Regions from separate parts of the Plantibacter sp. CFBP 13570 genome, predicted to be linked through region 2. Evidence: predicted binding sites of a transcription regulator. Region 2 holds the regulator's gene; each other region holds the start of a gene.
The links. The regulator HrcA, encoded in region 2, represses chaperone genes, less so after heat shock. The targets are predictions, from matches to a motif close to TTNGCACTCGNNNNNNNCGAGTGCNAA.
Positions count from the first base shown of each region.

Region 1: groES (co-chaperone GroES) is a predicted target of HrcA. The motif match lies at 1,866-1,892, and genes of this name have one in related genera.
Region 3: groL (chaperonin GroEL) is a predicted target of HrcA. The motif match lies at 1,723-1,749, and genes of this name have one in related genera.

Region 1 is NZ_JACYTW010000053.1:968-5,092, reverse strand. Features, by position in the region: gene IFT89_RS20630 (DUF4190 domain-containing protein) at 1-566, shown strand, start outside; gene IFT89_RS15520 (class I SAM-dependent methyltransferase) at 605-1,810, opposite strand; gene groES (co-chaperone GroES) at 1,969-2,265, shown strand; gene rarD (EamA family transporter RarD) at 2,461-3,399, shown strand; gene IFT89_RS15505 (ABC transporter substrate-binding protein) at 3,587-4,125, shown strand, end outside.
Region 2 is NZ_JACYTW010000004.1:135,866-139,990, forward strand. Features, by position in the region: gene IFT89_RS02945 (PhoH family protein) at 1-376, opposite strand, end outside; gene IFT89_RS02950 (HIT domain-containing protein) at 453-806, opposite strand; gene IFT89_RS02955 (16S rRNA (uracil(1498)-N(3))-methyltransferase) at 857-1,594, opposite strand; gene dnaJ (molecular chaperone DnaJ) at 1,596-2,717, opposite strand; gene hrcA (heat-inducible transcriptional repressor HrcA) at 2,772-3,794, opposite strand.
Region 3 is NZ_JACYTW010000002.1:31,239-35,363, forward strand. Features, by position in the region: gene groL (chaperonin GroEL) at 66-1,685, opposite strand; gene IFT89_RS01170 (cold-shock protein) at 1,890-2,093, opposite strand; gene IFT89_RS01175 (LytR C-terminal domain-containing protein) at 2,379-2,951, opposite strand; gene IFT89_RS01180 (DUF3263 domain-containing protein) at 2,973-3,281, opposite strand; gene msrB (peptide-methionine (R)-S-oxide reductase MsrB) at 3,499-3,918, shown strand; gene IFT89_RS01190 (nitroreductase family protein) at 3,915-4,125, shown strand, end outside.

The DNA of each region.
Region 1 (4,125 bases), on a different contig from region 2:
GCCAGCAGCGGCCGTACCAGCCTCAGCCCCAGGGCCGGCAGCAGCCGTACCAGCCTCAGCCCCAGGCCCAGCAGCAGCACCAGCCTCAGGGTCAGGCCTCCCCGCCACCCACGGACTGGCAGCGCGGCGCCGGCGCGCCCGTCACGCCGCCGACGCACCCTGCCCAGCAGGGGGCGTCCCCCTCGGCGCCTCCGGCGGGTTGGCAGGGCGATCACGCGACCTATCTCCAGACGGTGCCGACGGCGGTCTACCAGGCGCCGAGCCAGGGTGGCTACGCCGCGTACCAGCAGTCGCAGACGCAAACCCCTGCCGCGTCGACCGGGACCTCGCGGAGCACCTGGTCGCTCATCACCGGTGTCGTCGGGCTCGTCGTGTCGGTCTTCGTCGGTTGGGGCTTCCCCCTGTCGATCGCCGCGATCGTGCTCGGGTTCGGAGCCAGGCGTCGCGAGCCGCAGGGCCGAGGTCGCGCCCTCACCGGCCTCGTGACCGGGTTCGTCGGCCTCGCCTGCTCGGTCGGCTGGCTCGTCTACAGCGTCGTCGTGATCATCGGCTACGTCTCGACCTGATCCTCCACAGGCGCTTCGGCCCGGCGGACGCCGTCGGGTCAGGCGTCGGCGGCCGGCGTCACCCGTTCGACGAGCAGCGCACTGTGTTTGCCGGCGATCCTCGTGAGGATGATCGTGGCCGAGCCGTCGCCCTTGAGCGCGAGACGCTTCCGGAACGCCGCGGGGTCGACGTCGACGCCGCGTTTCTTGATCTCGAGGACGCCGATCCCGCGATCACGCATGGTGCGCTTGAGGACCTTCTCGTCCATCGGCAGCCGTTCGAGGACTCGGAAGGTCGTGGCGAACGGCGAGCTCGTCGCGGTGTCGGAGGTCAGGTAGGCGATGCCCTGGCCGAGCATGCCGGCCTCCAACCGGATGGCGAGGTCGCCGATGAGTCGGGCCCGGATCACGGATCCGTCGGGTTCGTGCACGTAGTCGCCGAGCTCCCGCACTGGGGCGTCGTCGGCGTCGGCCTCGGCGTGCAACTCGTGGTGGACGCCGTCCGCGAGGAGGAGCGCGGACCGTCGGACATCCGGACGGGCCAGCGGGCCGAACCAGAGCGCCATCTCGACGAGCTGTCCGTCGACCGACACCCACTGCGCCTCGGCGTCGTCGGGGATGAGGGAGCGGTCGAATCCGGGCCCGAGCTTGACGCCTGTGGGAAGGCGGGTCGCCGCACCGAAGACCAGGTCGAGGGACGGGGTGTAGTCGGCGGCACTCGACAGCCGCGCGGTGTCGGCGTGTCCTGCGGTGCGCCGCGCGGGATCGAACCAGACCGCGTCGAAGTCGTCGAGGGAGACGTCCTCGGCGGCGGCGTTCCGCACGGTCGCCGTGGGGAACGGAGCGAGGTTGTAGCTGGCGATGGCCGCGGTGACCTCGTCGATGTCGACCGCCGTGACCTCCAGGTCGAGCGAGGCCATGGCCATCGAGTCGGCGCCGATGCCGCTGCCGAGGTCGGCGATGCGCGTGAGGCCGGCCCGGGCGAACCGCCCGGCGTGCAGCGCGGCGACGGGAAGGCGCGTGGCCTGTTCGAGCCCGGCCTCGGTGAACAGCATGCGGCCGGCGAACGGACCGAACTTGCCGACGGCCTTCTGCCTGAGCCGCGACTGCGTGAGGACCGCCGCGACCAGCTCGGGGGAGTGGCCCTCCTTGCGCAGGCGCCCGACCAGGCGGACGGCCTCGTCCTTCGTCGGGTAGGGCGGCAGGGAGTCGAGGAGCCTGAGGCCGTCGGCAGTGAGGAGTTCGACGAGTTCCGAACGGTCCATGGTCAGCGGGCCTCGGGCAGAGCTGGATGCATCCGGCAACGGTAGCAGCCGCTGATTGGCACTCGCATTGCATGAGTGCCAGAAGATGCCTACACTGGAATCAGCACTCTCGCAGTGTGAGTGCTAACCACGTCTTCGTTTCAAGAAAGAGGTCAACCGTGTCGGTCTCCATCAAGCCGCTCGAGGATCGCATCGTCATCAAGCAGGTCGAGGCAGAGCAGACCACCGCTTCCGGTCTGGTCATCCCCGACACCGCCAAGGAGAAGCCCCAGGAGGGCGAGGTCGTGGCGGTCGGACCCGGTCGCATCGACGACAACGGCAACCGCGTCCCGCTCGACGTCGCCGTCGGCGACAAGGTGATCTACTCCAAGTACGGTGGCACCGAGGTCAAGTACGCCGGTGAGGACTACCTCGTCCTGTCCGCGCGCGACGTCCTCGCAGTCGTCGTCCGCTAGTCACCAGCGCACGGATCCGGCGGCCCAGGCCGCTCAACAGCCCGAATGGCATTCGCCGTTCGGGCTGTGTCCGTTTCCGGAGGGTGTCGCGGGGAGTCGCGGGTCTAGCCTGGACCAGTGCAGAACCCCAGCGATCCAGCCGACGTCGACATCCACCCCGTCACCGTCGACGGGGGAGACGACCGACGTGCGAGTGTGGCCGTACCCCAGCAGGGGAGCCGGTCCGGACTGCTCTCGGCGGTCGCCGCCTACTGCCTCTGGGGAGCGCTCCCGCTCTACTTCATCGCCCTCGCACCGGCCGGCGCCTTCGAGGTCGTGGCGTGGCGGATCCTCTTCTCCCTCGTCTTCTGCGCCGTCCTCATCCTGGCGACCCGTTCCTGGCGTCGACTGTTCGGCATCCTCCGCCAGCGCCGCATCGTCCTGACGATGGGTCTCGCCGGAGCGCTCATCTACGTCAACTGGCAGACCTACGTGTACGGTGCGCTCAACGGCCAAGTGGTCGAGGCGTCGCTCGGGTACTTCATCAACCCGATCGTGACCGTCTTCCTCGGCGTCTTCTTCCTCCGTGAGCGGCTGCGTCCGGCCCAGTGGGCCGCGGTGGTCGTGAGCGTGATCGCGGTCCTCGTCCTCGCGATCGGGCACGGCAGCGTCCCCTGGATCGCCCTCATCCTGGCCTTCTCATTCGGCCTCTACGGCTACATCAAGAAATTGGTGGGCGGCTCGGTCGACGCCGTGTCCGGGTTGACGCTCGAGACCGTGTGGCTGATGCCGGTCGCGATCGCCCAGCTCATCGCTGTCGGCGTGACCGGTGGGCTGACCATCGGCACCGCGGGAGTCGGGCACGCCCTGCTGCTCGTCGGCGCCGGCGTCATCACCGCCGTCCCGCTCCTGCTGTTCGCGGCGGCGGCCCGCCGCCTCCCGCTCACCTGGATGGGGTTCATCCAGTACTTCGCACCGATCATCCAGTTCGTCGTCGGTGTCGCCGTCCTGCACGAGGCGATGCCGCCGGAGCGCTGGTTGGGCTTCGGTCTCGTGTGGCTGGCGCTCGCGATCCTCACCGTCGACATGCTCGTCGCCTCAACGCGGGGTCGTCGGGCCGCCGGGGCCGAACGGCGCCGCTCCACGCGGGTCTGAACAGCGGATTCCAGCGCTGATCGCGCGACCACTGCAGGAAAAGCGCGAAACAGGCCCTCCTGAGGTAACGATTTGGTCGTGTTACACGCTTGTAACGTCAACGACATTGTCCAGCGCACGTGCAGCGGATAACTTGACTCAACGGCAGCCCCTGGAGCTGCCACTCTTCTGACAAGCAAGGAGTACCATGAGCGTCTTTTCGAAGGCCACGGCCGCTCGCTCCCGCCCACGTTCCATCGTTCTCGGTGGTATCGCACTGATCGGAGCCAGCGCGCTGGTCCTGAGCGGTTGCGCCTCAAGTGGTAGCGGCGACAGCGGCAGCAGCAGCAAGCCTGCTGGCGACCTGACCCTGAAGCTCGGCACGGCGTTGCCGCAGACCGGTAACCTCGCGTTCCTCGGCCCGCCCGAGGAGGCCGGTGTCGGTCTCGCGGTCAAGGAGGTCAACGACGCCGACCTCGGCATCAAGATCGACCTGACGCTCGGCGACTCGGGTGACTCCGACAACAAGGCGTACGCGACCGAGGTCCCCCGTCTGCTCTCCGAGGGCGTCACGGCCATCATCGGTGCAGCCTCCTCGGGTGTGTCGAAGCTCTTCATCGACGAAGTCACCGGCGCAGGCGTCATCCAGTTCTCCCCGGCGAACACCTCCGCGGACTTCACGACGTGGGACGACAACGGTCTCTACTGGCGGACGGCGCCGTCCGACGTGCTGCAGGGCGAGGTCCT
Region 2 (4,125 bases):
TGCCGGTACCGGCGGGGCCGATACCGAACACGATCGTGTTCTCGTCGATCGCGTCGACGTACGCTCGCTGCCCGACGGTCTTCGCTTTGATCGTCTTGCCGCGCGAGGTGAGGATGACCTGCCCGAGCACCTCCGACGGGGAGGCCGAGCCGTCCTGCCCGAGCATACGGGCGGAGGTGCTGACCTCCGCCGGCCCCGGGTCGTGTCCTTCTCGGACCATGGTGATGAGTTCCTCTACGAGTCGTCTGGCGGCGTCGGCCTGCGGCGCCGGGCCGGTGATGGTGATCTCATTGCCGCGCACGTGCACCGAGACACCGGGGTGTTCGCGCTCGACGGTCGTCAGGAGTCGGTCCTGTGGACCGAGGAGACGGACCATGGCGAGCCCGTCCACCAGGAGGACGTGCTCGACCTCCTCCGTCCGCGCCGCAGCGGGGCGGTCCGGGTTCGAGGACTCAGGCTCCGCCAAGGGTGCCCTCCTGCAGGGAGCCGCCGAGGACATGCGCGTGCACGTGGAAGACCGTCTGCCCGGCGGACTCACCGGTGTTGAAGACGAGTCGGAACTCGCCCCCGGTGTGCTCCTTCGCGAGCGACGACGCCACCTCGACCATTTCCGCGAGCAAGGAGGGGTCGCCAGCGGCCAACTCCACGACGTCGCGGTACTCGGCGGTCTTCGGGACGACGAGGAGGTGCACGGGCGCCTGCGGTGCGATGTCGGCGAACGCGATCACCCGATCGGTCTCGGCGAGGAGGGTCGTCGGGATCTCCCCCGACACGATGCGGCTGAATACCGACGGTGCTTCACTCATGTCCACCAGTCTAAGGTTCGTGGCGACCTCATGCGCGGGCTGGTGGATCGTCACCACCGACCGAGCAGCACGTTGAGCGCGGCGATCGCCGCCGGTCCTGCCGTCGAGGTGCGCAGGACGCCCGAGCCGATCCGGACCTCGATCGCGCCGGCCGCTTCGAGCCGCTCGCGCTCCGCCGGCGAAATGCCGCCCTCCGGACCGACGACGAGGACGAGTTCCTCGGCGAGCAGTGCCGACGGGTCGAGCTCCGAGAGCGCGAGTGCCGCGCTGGGTTCGAGCAGGAGGACGGTCCGGCCTGCGACGATCGTGGCGAGACCACGGGTGTCGACGACCTCGGCCACCTCGGGCACCCGGGCGCGGATCGACTGCTTCGACGCCTCGCGCACGATGAGCTGCCAGCGCGCACGGCCCTTGACCGCTTTGTCGCCCTGCCACCTGGAGATGCTGCGCTCTGCGCCCCAGGGGACGATGCGGTCGACACCCAGCTCGGTCGCCGCCTGGATGGCGAGTTCGTCGCGATCGCCCTTGGCCAGCGCCTGCACGAGGACGAGCCCGGGACGGTTCTCCGGGTGCACCACGACCGATTCGACGCGGATCTCCAACTCGCCCGGCTCGCTTCGCACGACCGGTCCGGTCGCGATCAGGCCCCGGCCGTTGCCGATCGAAGTCGTCTCGCCGACCCGCAGCCGACTCACGGCGACGGCGTGCTTCGCCTCGGGCCCGCGGAGGGTCACCGAGTCTCCGACACCGGTCGATTCGAGATCCTCGCGGAGGTACAGCGAACTCATCTCAACCGACGCCGTGGAAACGGTCGCGGATCTTCGCGAACAGGCCCTGCTGGAACTGCGCGAGCGCCGGAGCACCCTGGCGTCGTCCCGAGGCGAAGCTCTTGATCAGCTCGCGCTCACGGTGGTCGAGCTTCGTCGGGGTGACGACCTGGACGCCGATCTTGAGGTCGCCCCGGCTGTTCCCGCGGAGGCGGGTGACGCCGCGGTCCTTGACCGTGATGACCTCAGAGCTCTGCACGCCCGGCCGCAGCTCGACCTCGACGTCGCCGTCGAGCGCGTGGACGGTGACCTGGCGGCCGAGGATGGCGTCGGTCATCGGGACTTCGAGCGTGCACAGCAGGTCGTCGCCGTCGCGGCTGAAGACGTCGTGGTGCTTGACCTTCATCTCGAGGTAGAGGTCGCCGTTCGGGCCGCCGGCCGGGCCGACCTCGCCACTCCCCGGCATCTGCAGACGCAGACCGGTGTCGACGCCGGCCGGGATGTCGACCGACACGGTGCGGCGGGCACGGAGCCGACCCTGACCCTGGCAGGTGACGCACGGCGTCGCGATGATCGTGCCGTAGCCGCGGCAGGTGCCGCAGGGTGCCGACGTCATGACGTTGCCGAGCAGCGAGCGGACGGCCCGCTGGATGGAGCCGGTGCCGTGACAGATGTCGCAGGTCACCGGTGAAGTACCGGGCTGGCAGCAGGAGCCGTTGCAGGTGCTGCAGAGCACGGCGGTGTCGACCTCGAGGTCGCGGTGGGTGCCGAAGATGACCTCGTCGAGGTCGAGCTCGACGCGCAACAGGGCGTCCTCGCCGCGTGCGCGGCGGGACTTGGGTCCGCGCTGCTGGCCGCCACCGCCGAAGAAGGTGTCGAAGATGTCGCCGAAGCCGCCGAACCCGGCGTCGCCGCCACCGAACCCACCAGCCTGCGGACCGAGGTCGTACTGCTGGCGCTGCTTGGGGTCGCTCAGCACGTCGTAGGCGTGCGTGACCTCCTTGAACCGTTCCGAGGCGTCGGAACCCGGGTTCACGTCGGGGTGCAGTTCGCGTGCGAGGCGGCGGTACGCCTTCTTGATCTCTTCGGGCGTCGCCTCCTTGGCGACACCGAGTGCTGCGTAGTGGTCGGGGTAGTCAGCCACTGAGGGCCTTTCGTTCGAGGTGCGGAAGGTGTTGGGGGACGCGACGAGGATGCGTCACTCGGCGTCGAGGATGCGCGAGAGGTACCTGGCGACGGCGCGGACCGCAGCCATGTTGCTCGCGTAGTCCATTCTCGTGGGGCCGAGGACGCCGAGCCGGGCGATTTCGCCACCAGAGGAACGGTAGTTCCCGGCGAGGACACTCGTGGTCTCGAGGCCGAACGACGCGTTCTCCCGCCCGATGCTGGCGACCACGCTGTCGCGTTCGGACTCCATCTCACCGAAGAGCCGAAGCAGCACGACCTGCTGCTCGATGGCGTCCAGGACCGGATAGATGCTGCCGGGGAAGTCGTCCTCGGTGCGGGCGAGGTTGGCGGCACCGGCCATGACGAGGCGGTCCTGGCGCTGCGCCGACAGCTGCTCGCGCACCGCGTCGACGATGCGGACGGCCGCCGCGCGATCGAGGTCGGCGATGTCGGCTGGGACGTCGCCGATCGCGTCGTGGGCGTCGAGGAGTGGACGGCCCGCGACCGCCTCGTTGCACAGCGAGCGGAGCCGCGAGATGAGGTCGTCGTCGACCGGGCTCTCCGTCTCGATGAGCCGCTGCTCGACGCGGCCGTTGTCGAGGATGATGACCGCGAGCACACGGTTCGGGGTGACGCTCACCAACTCGAGATGCCGGACGCGTGCCCGGGAGAACATCGGGTACTGGACGAGCGCGACCTGGTTCGTCAGCTGCGAGAGCAGCCGCACCGTGCGGTGCAGGACCTCGTCGAGGTCGCCGGACGCGCCGAGGAAGGTCTCGATCGCCGTCCGTTGGGCGTTGTTCAGCGGACGGCGATCGGCCAGGTGGTCGACGAACATCCGGTAACCCTTGTCGGTGGGCACCCGGCCGGAAGAGGTGTGGGGAGCTGCGATGAGCTCTTCGTCCTCGAGCTGCGCCATGTCGTTGCGGATGGTGGCTGCGGAGACCCCGAAGGAGTGGCGGTCGACGATCGTCTTGGAACCGACGGGCTCGCGCGAGGCGACGTAGTCCTGCACGATGACGCGGAGCACTTCGAGACCGCGATCCGACACCATCTCGATCTCCTCCCGTCATCCACCCCGGAGCGCCGACCATCAGCACTCGAAGACCCTGACTGCCAATCATATCGTGGCCTCCGCGCGGCCGTCCCTTGCGCGGCCCCGTGCCGCGGGAATACCGTTGGCCGCAGGCGTGGGTCCCTGATGAGCAACACCTGGTGCGATACGCTCAGCTGGACCAATTGAATATCACTCTCCGTGAAAGGTGCGAAGATGTCCGATCCGAACGCTCAGCCGCCCGTCGACCCAGCGAAGGGCGGGTCGGTTCCGCCTGCAGGAGACGGCGCAACGCCCCCTCCCGCAGCTCCGCAGCAGCCGCCCGCAGGCG
Region 3 (4,125 bases), on a different contig from region 2:
GATGCAGGCGAAACGACGCAGGGCGCCTCCCGAAGGAGACGCCCTGCGCAGGTGTTGCTGCGGACTTAGAAGTCCATGCCACCGGTCGGGTCGCCGGCCGGAGCCGGGTTCTTCTCCGGCTTGTCGGCGACGACGGCCTCGGTGGTGAGGAACAGACCGGCGATCGACGCTGCGTTGAGCAGCGCGGAGCGCGTGACCTTCACCGGGTCGTTGATGCCGGCAGCGAGCATGTCGACGTACTCACCGGTCGCGGCGTTGAGGCCGTGTCCGACGGGCAGGTTGCGGACCTTGTCGGCGACGACGCCAGGCTCGAGGCCTGCGTTGAGCGCAATCTGCTTGAGCGGAGCGTCGATGGCGACCTTGACGATGTTCGCACCGGTCGCCTCGTCACCGACGAGCTCGAGCTTCTCGAACGCGGTCTTGCCAGCCTGGATCAGGGCGACGCCACCACCGGCGACGATGCCCTCTTCGACGGCAGCCTTCGCGTTGCGAACGGCGTCCTCGATGCGGTGCTTGCGCTCCTTGAGCTCGACCTCGGTCGCTGCACCGGCCTTGATGACCGCCACACCGCCCGCGAGCTTGGCGAGACGCTCCTGGAGCTTCTCGCGGTCGTAGTCGCTGTCGGTGTTGTCGATCTCCTTGCGGATCTGCGAGACACGACCAGCGATGGCGTCGGCGTCGCCGGCACCCTCGACGATGGTGGTCTCATCCTTGGTGATGACGACCTTGCGGGCACGGCCGAGCAGGTCGAGGGTGACGGTCTCGAGCTTGAGGCCGACCTCCTCGGAGATGACCTGGCCACCGGTGAGGATGGCGATGTCCTGCAGCTGAGCCTTGCGGCGGTCGCCGAAGCCCGGAGCCTTGACGGCGACGGACTTGAAGATGCCACGGATCTTGTTGACGACGAGCGTCGCGAGAGCTTCGCCGTCGACGTCCTCAGCGATGATGAGGAGCTGCTTGCCCGACTGGATGACCTGGTCGACGATCGGCAGGAGGTCCTTGATCGCGGAGATCTTCTGGTTGGCGATGAGGATGTAGGGGTCCTCGAACACCGCTTCCTGGCGGTCGGGGTCGGTCACGAAGTACTGCGACAGGTAGCCCTTGTCGAAGCGCATGCCCTCGGTGAGCTCGAGCTCGGTGCCGAAGGTGTTCGACTCCTCGACGGTGACGACACCCTCCTTGCCGACCTTGTCGATCGCCTCGGCGATGATCTCGCCGATGGTGGTGTCGCCGGCGGAGATGGAAGCGGTCGCAGCGATCTCCTCCTTGGTCTCCACCTCCTTGGCGTTGGCGATGAGCTCGACCGTGACGGCCTCGACGGCCTTCTCGATGCCGCGCTTGAGGCTGATGGGGTCGGCGCCTGCGGCGACGTTGCGGAGGCCCTCGCGGACGAGCGCCTGTGCCAGCACGGTCGCCGTGGTGGTGCCGTCGCCGGCGACGTCGTCGGTCTTCTTGGCGACCTCCTTGACGAGCTCCGCGCCGATCTTCTCGTACGGGTCGTCGAGTTCGATCTCCTTGGCGATGGACACGCCGTCGTTGGTGATCGTGGGGGCGCCCCACTTCTTCTCGAGGACAACGTTGCGACCGCGCGGCCCAAGGGTGACCTTGACCGTGTCAGCAAGAATGTTCAGTCCACGCTCGAGGCCGCGACGGGCCTCCTCGTCGAAAGCAATGATCTTAGCCATGTGTGTTTTTCGTCCCTCCCGGACGTCATGAACGTTGTTAGCACTCAATGAGTACGAGTGCTAAGTCGATTCTGGCACTCAGGGGGTGGGAGTGCAAGTGAGCACCGGCGCCCTGAGCGAACTCCCGGGAACAGCCCCGGAACGACGAACGACGCCGCCCACCGAAGTGGACGGCGTCGCAGGAATCGCGTACCTGATCAGCGGCTACGCCAGGCGCACACCCTCGGCCTGAGGCCCCTTTGCTCCAGTGCCGACCTCGAAGACGACCGCCTGGCCCTCTTCCAAGGACTTGTAGCCGCTCATGTCGATCGCCGAGTAGTGGACGAAGACATCCTGTCCACCGTCGTCGACCGTGATGAAGCCGAAGCCCTTCTCAGCGTTGAACCACTTGACGGTTCCGTTCGCCATTTCATACTCCCATTGCTGCGTGCTCGCAGGCATCGACTGTTGCCGAACCCGGACCTGCCATCCGGGATCGGGACCCCGGTGACCACCCTGCGCCGAAGTGGACCCGGGGGCGAGTCGAGACGGGACGGGATGAGCGGCCAGTTCCAGATACTAATCCGGAGCACCGCGCGGATTCACCCCGAAATCGACAAACGGGGCGGAGTGATACGACAACTCAACATGGAGGAAACACTCCGGAAACACGGCGTGCCGGCGACCCGAGCGATCGACCCGCTCCAGCCGCGCTCAGCCGGCAGGCTGGTAGTCCGCGCCGACCACGACGACGATGCGGAGGACCGGCGCCTCGCCCTCCTCGACGGGGATCGCGTACGTGTCCGTGATCTGGATCGGGATGCCGCCGAGCGCGTTCGCGATGGCGCGGGCGACGCCCTCCTGCGACGGATCCTGGTAGTAGACGCCGCTCGTCGTGACGTCCTCCGTGCTGGCGTCGCTCGTCCCGATCTGCTGCGTGAAGCCGGCAGCCGCGATCGCTGCCGCCGCCGATGCGGCGAGGCCGGCGGTGGGTGTGCCGTTCAGGACGAGGATGCTGGCCGCGGGGTCGACGACGGGGGCAGCCTCGGTCGGGGTGGGGGTCGGCGTGGGCGTGGCGCTCGGGCTCTGCGAGCCGCCGAAGAAGTCGATCCGGTCGTTCAACCCGAACAGGGCGAAGGTGCCGACCCCCACGAGTACGAGCGTGGCGACCACGGCGACGAGGAAGGCGATCCAGCCGCGTCCCTTGGGAGCAGGGGCACGGTGCGCGCCGACGCGCTTGAGGTCGGGGACCTCGTCGAAGCGGTCGGGCGGGAAGGATTCAGCCATGGTGTGGTCTCCGAGAGCTGCTCAGCCGTCGGTGCGGGGAGCCGAGGCTCCTCGCGCCGAGAGTCGGGCGTCGCGGGTGCGCTGCAGCCGCTTGATCAGCATGGGGTCGTGGGCGAGGGCGGACGGCGAGTCGATGAGCGCGCCGAGCAGTTGATAGTACCGGGCCGGGGACAGGGCGAAGCGGTCGCGGATGGCGGCCTCCTTGGCCCCGACGTGCTGCATCCAGTGGGACTCGAACTCGAGGATCTCGAGCTCGCGCTGGTCGAGGCCTCCCGTCGGCGTCGACGCGTCGTCATCGGCAGGCGTGCGCGACGCTGGCTGCATGCTCATCTCCTGCCGATCGGTGCCGATGCGGCGACCGTGGAGTCATGCTCCGGTCCGCCGTCGTCCAAGTCTATTCAGCCGATGCCCGCCGGGCCGCATCCACCCCGGCGAGGGCCGACGTTCACCGGGAAGGATCAGGCTCGGTGCAGTGTTATGGAATACGTCGGGAGCCGCATGCACGAGGCAGCCCCGCACGTAGGATGACCGAGACGAATGGAGCAGCATGACGTACGACGTGTCGAAGACCGATGAGCAGTGGCGCGAGGAACTCACGCCGGAGCAGTATCAGGTCCTCCGCGGAGCGGCGACCGAGCGGGCCTGGACCGGTGAGCTCCTCGACGAGTCGCGCGCGGGCCTCTACACCTGTGCCGCCTGCAACGCCGAACTCTTCAAGAGCGGTACCAAGTTCGATTCCGGCTGTGGATGGCCGAGCTTCTACGAGTCCGTGAACCCCGAGGCGGTGCAGCTCATCGAGGACCGCACCCTCGGCATGGTGCGTACCGAGGTCCGGTGCGCCAACTGCGGCTCGCACCTCGGCCACGTGTTCGACGACGGCTTCGGGACGCCCACCGGCGACCGCTACTGCATGAACTCGATCGCGCTCAACTTCGCCGCGGCCGACACCGCCGAGCCGACGGAGTGACCGAACCGGTCGAGCGTCCAGTCCTCGCCGCCGTCGCCGGGCGCCGTTCGTGGTCCAAGGTCACCGACGTCGCTCCGAGTGACGCGGAACTCCTCGAGGTCCTCGGGGCGGCCGGTCGAGTGGCCGACCACAGTGCCCTGCGTCCGTGGCGGGTCATCACCCTCCGCGGCGACGACCGGGTGAAGCTCGGCCGGGCGCTCGCGAAGG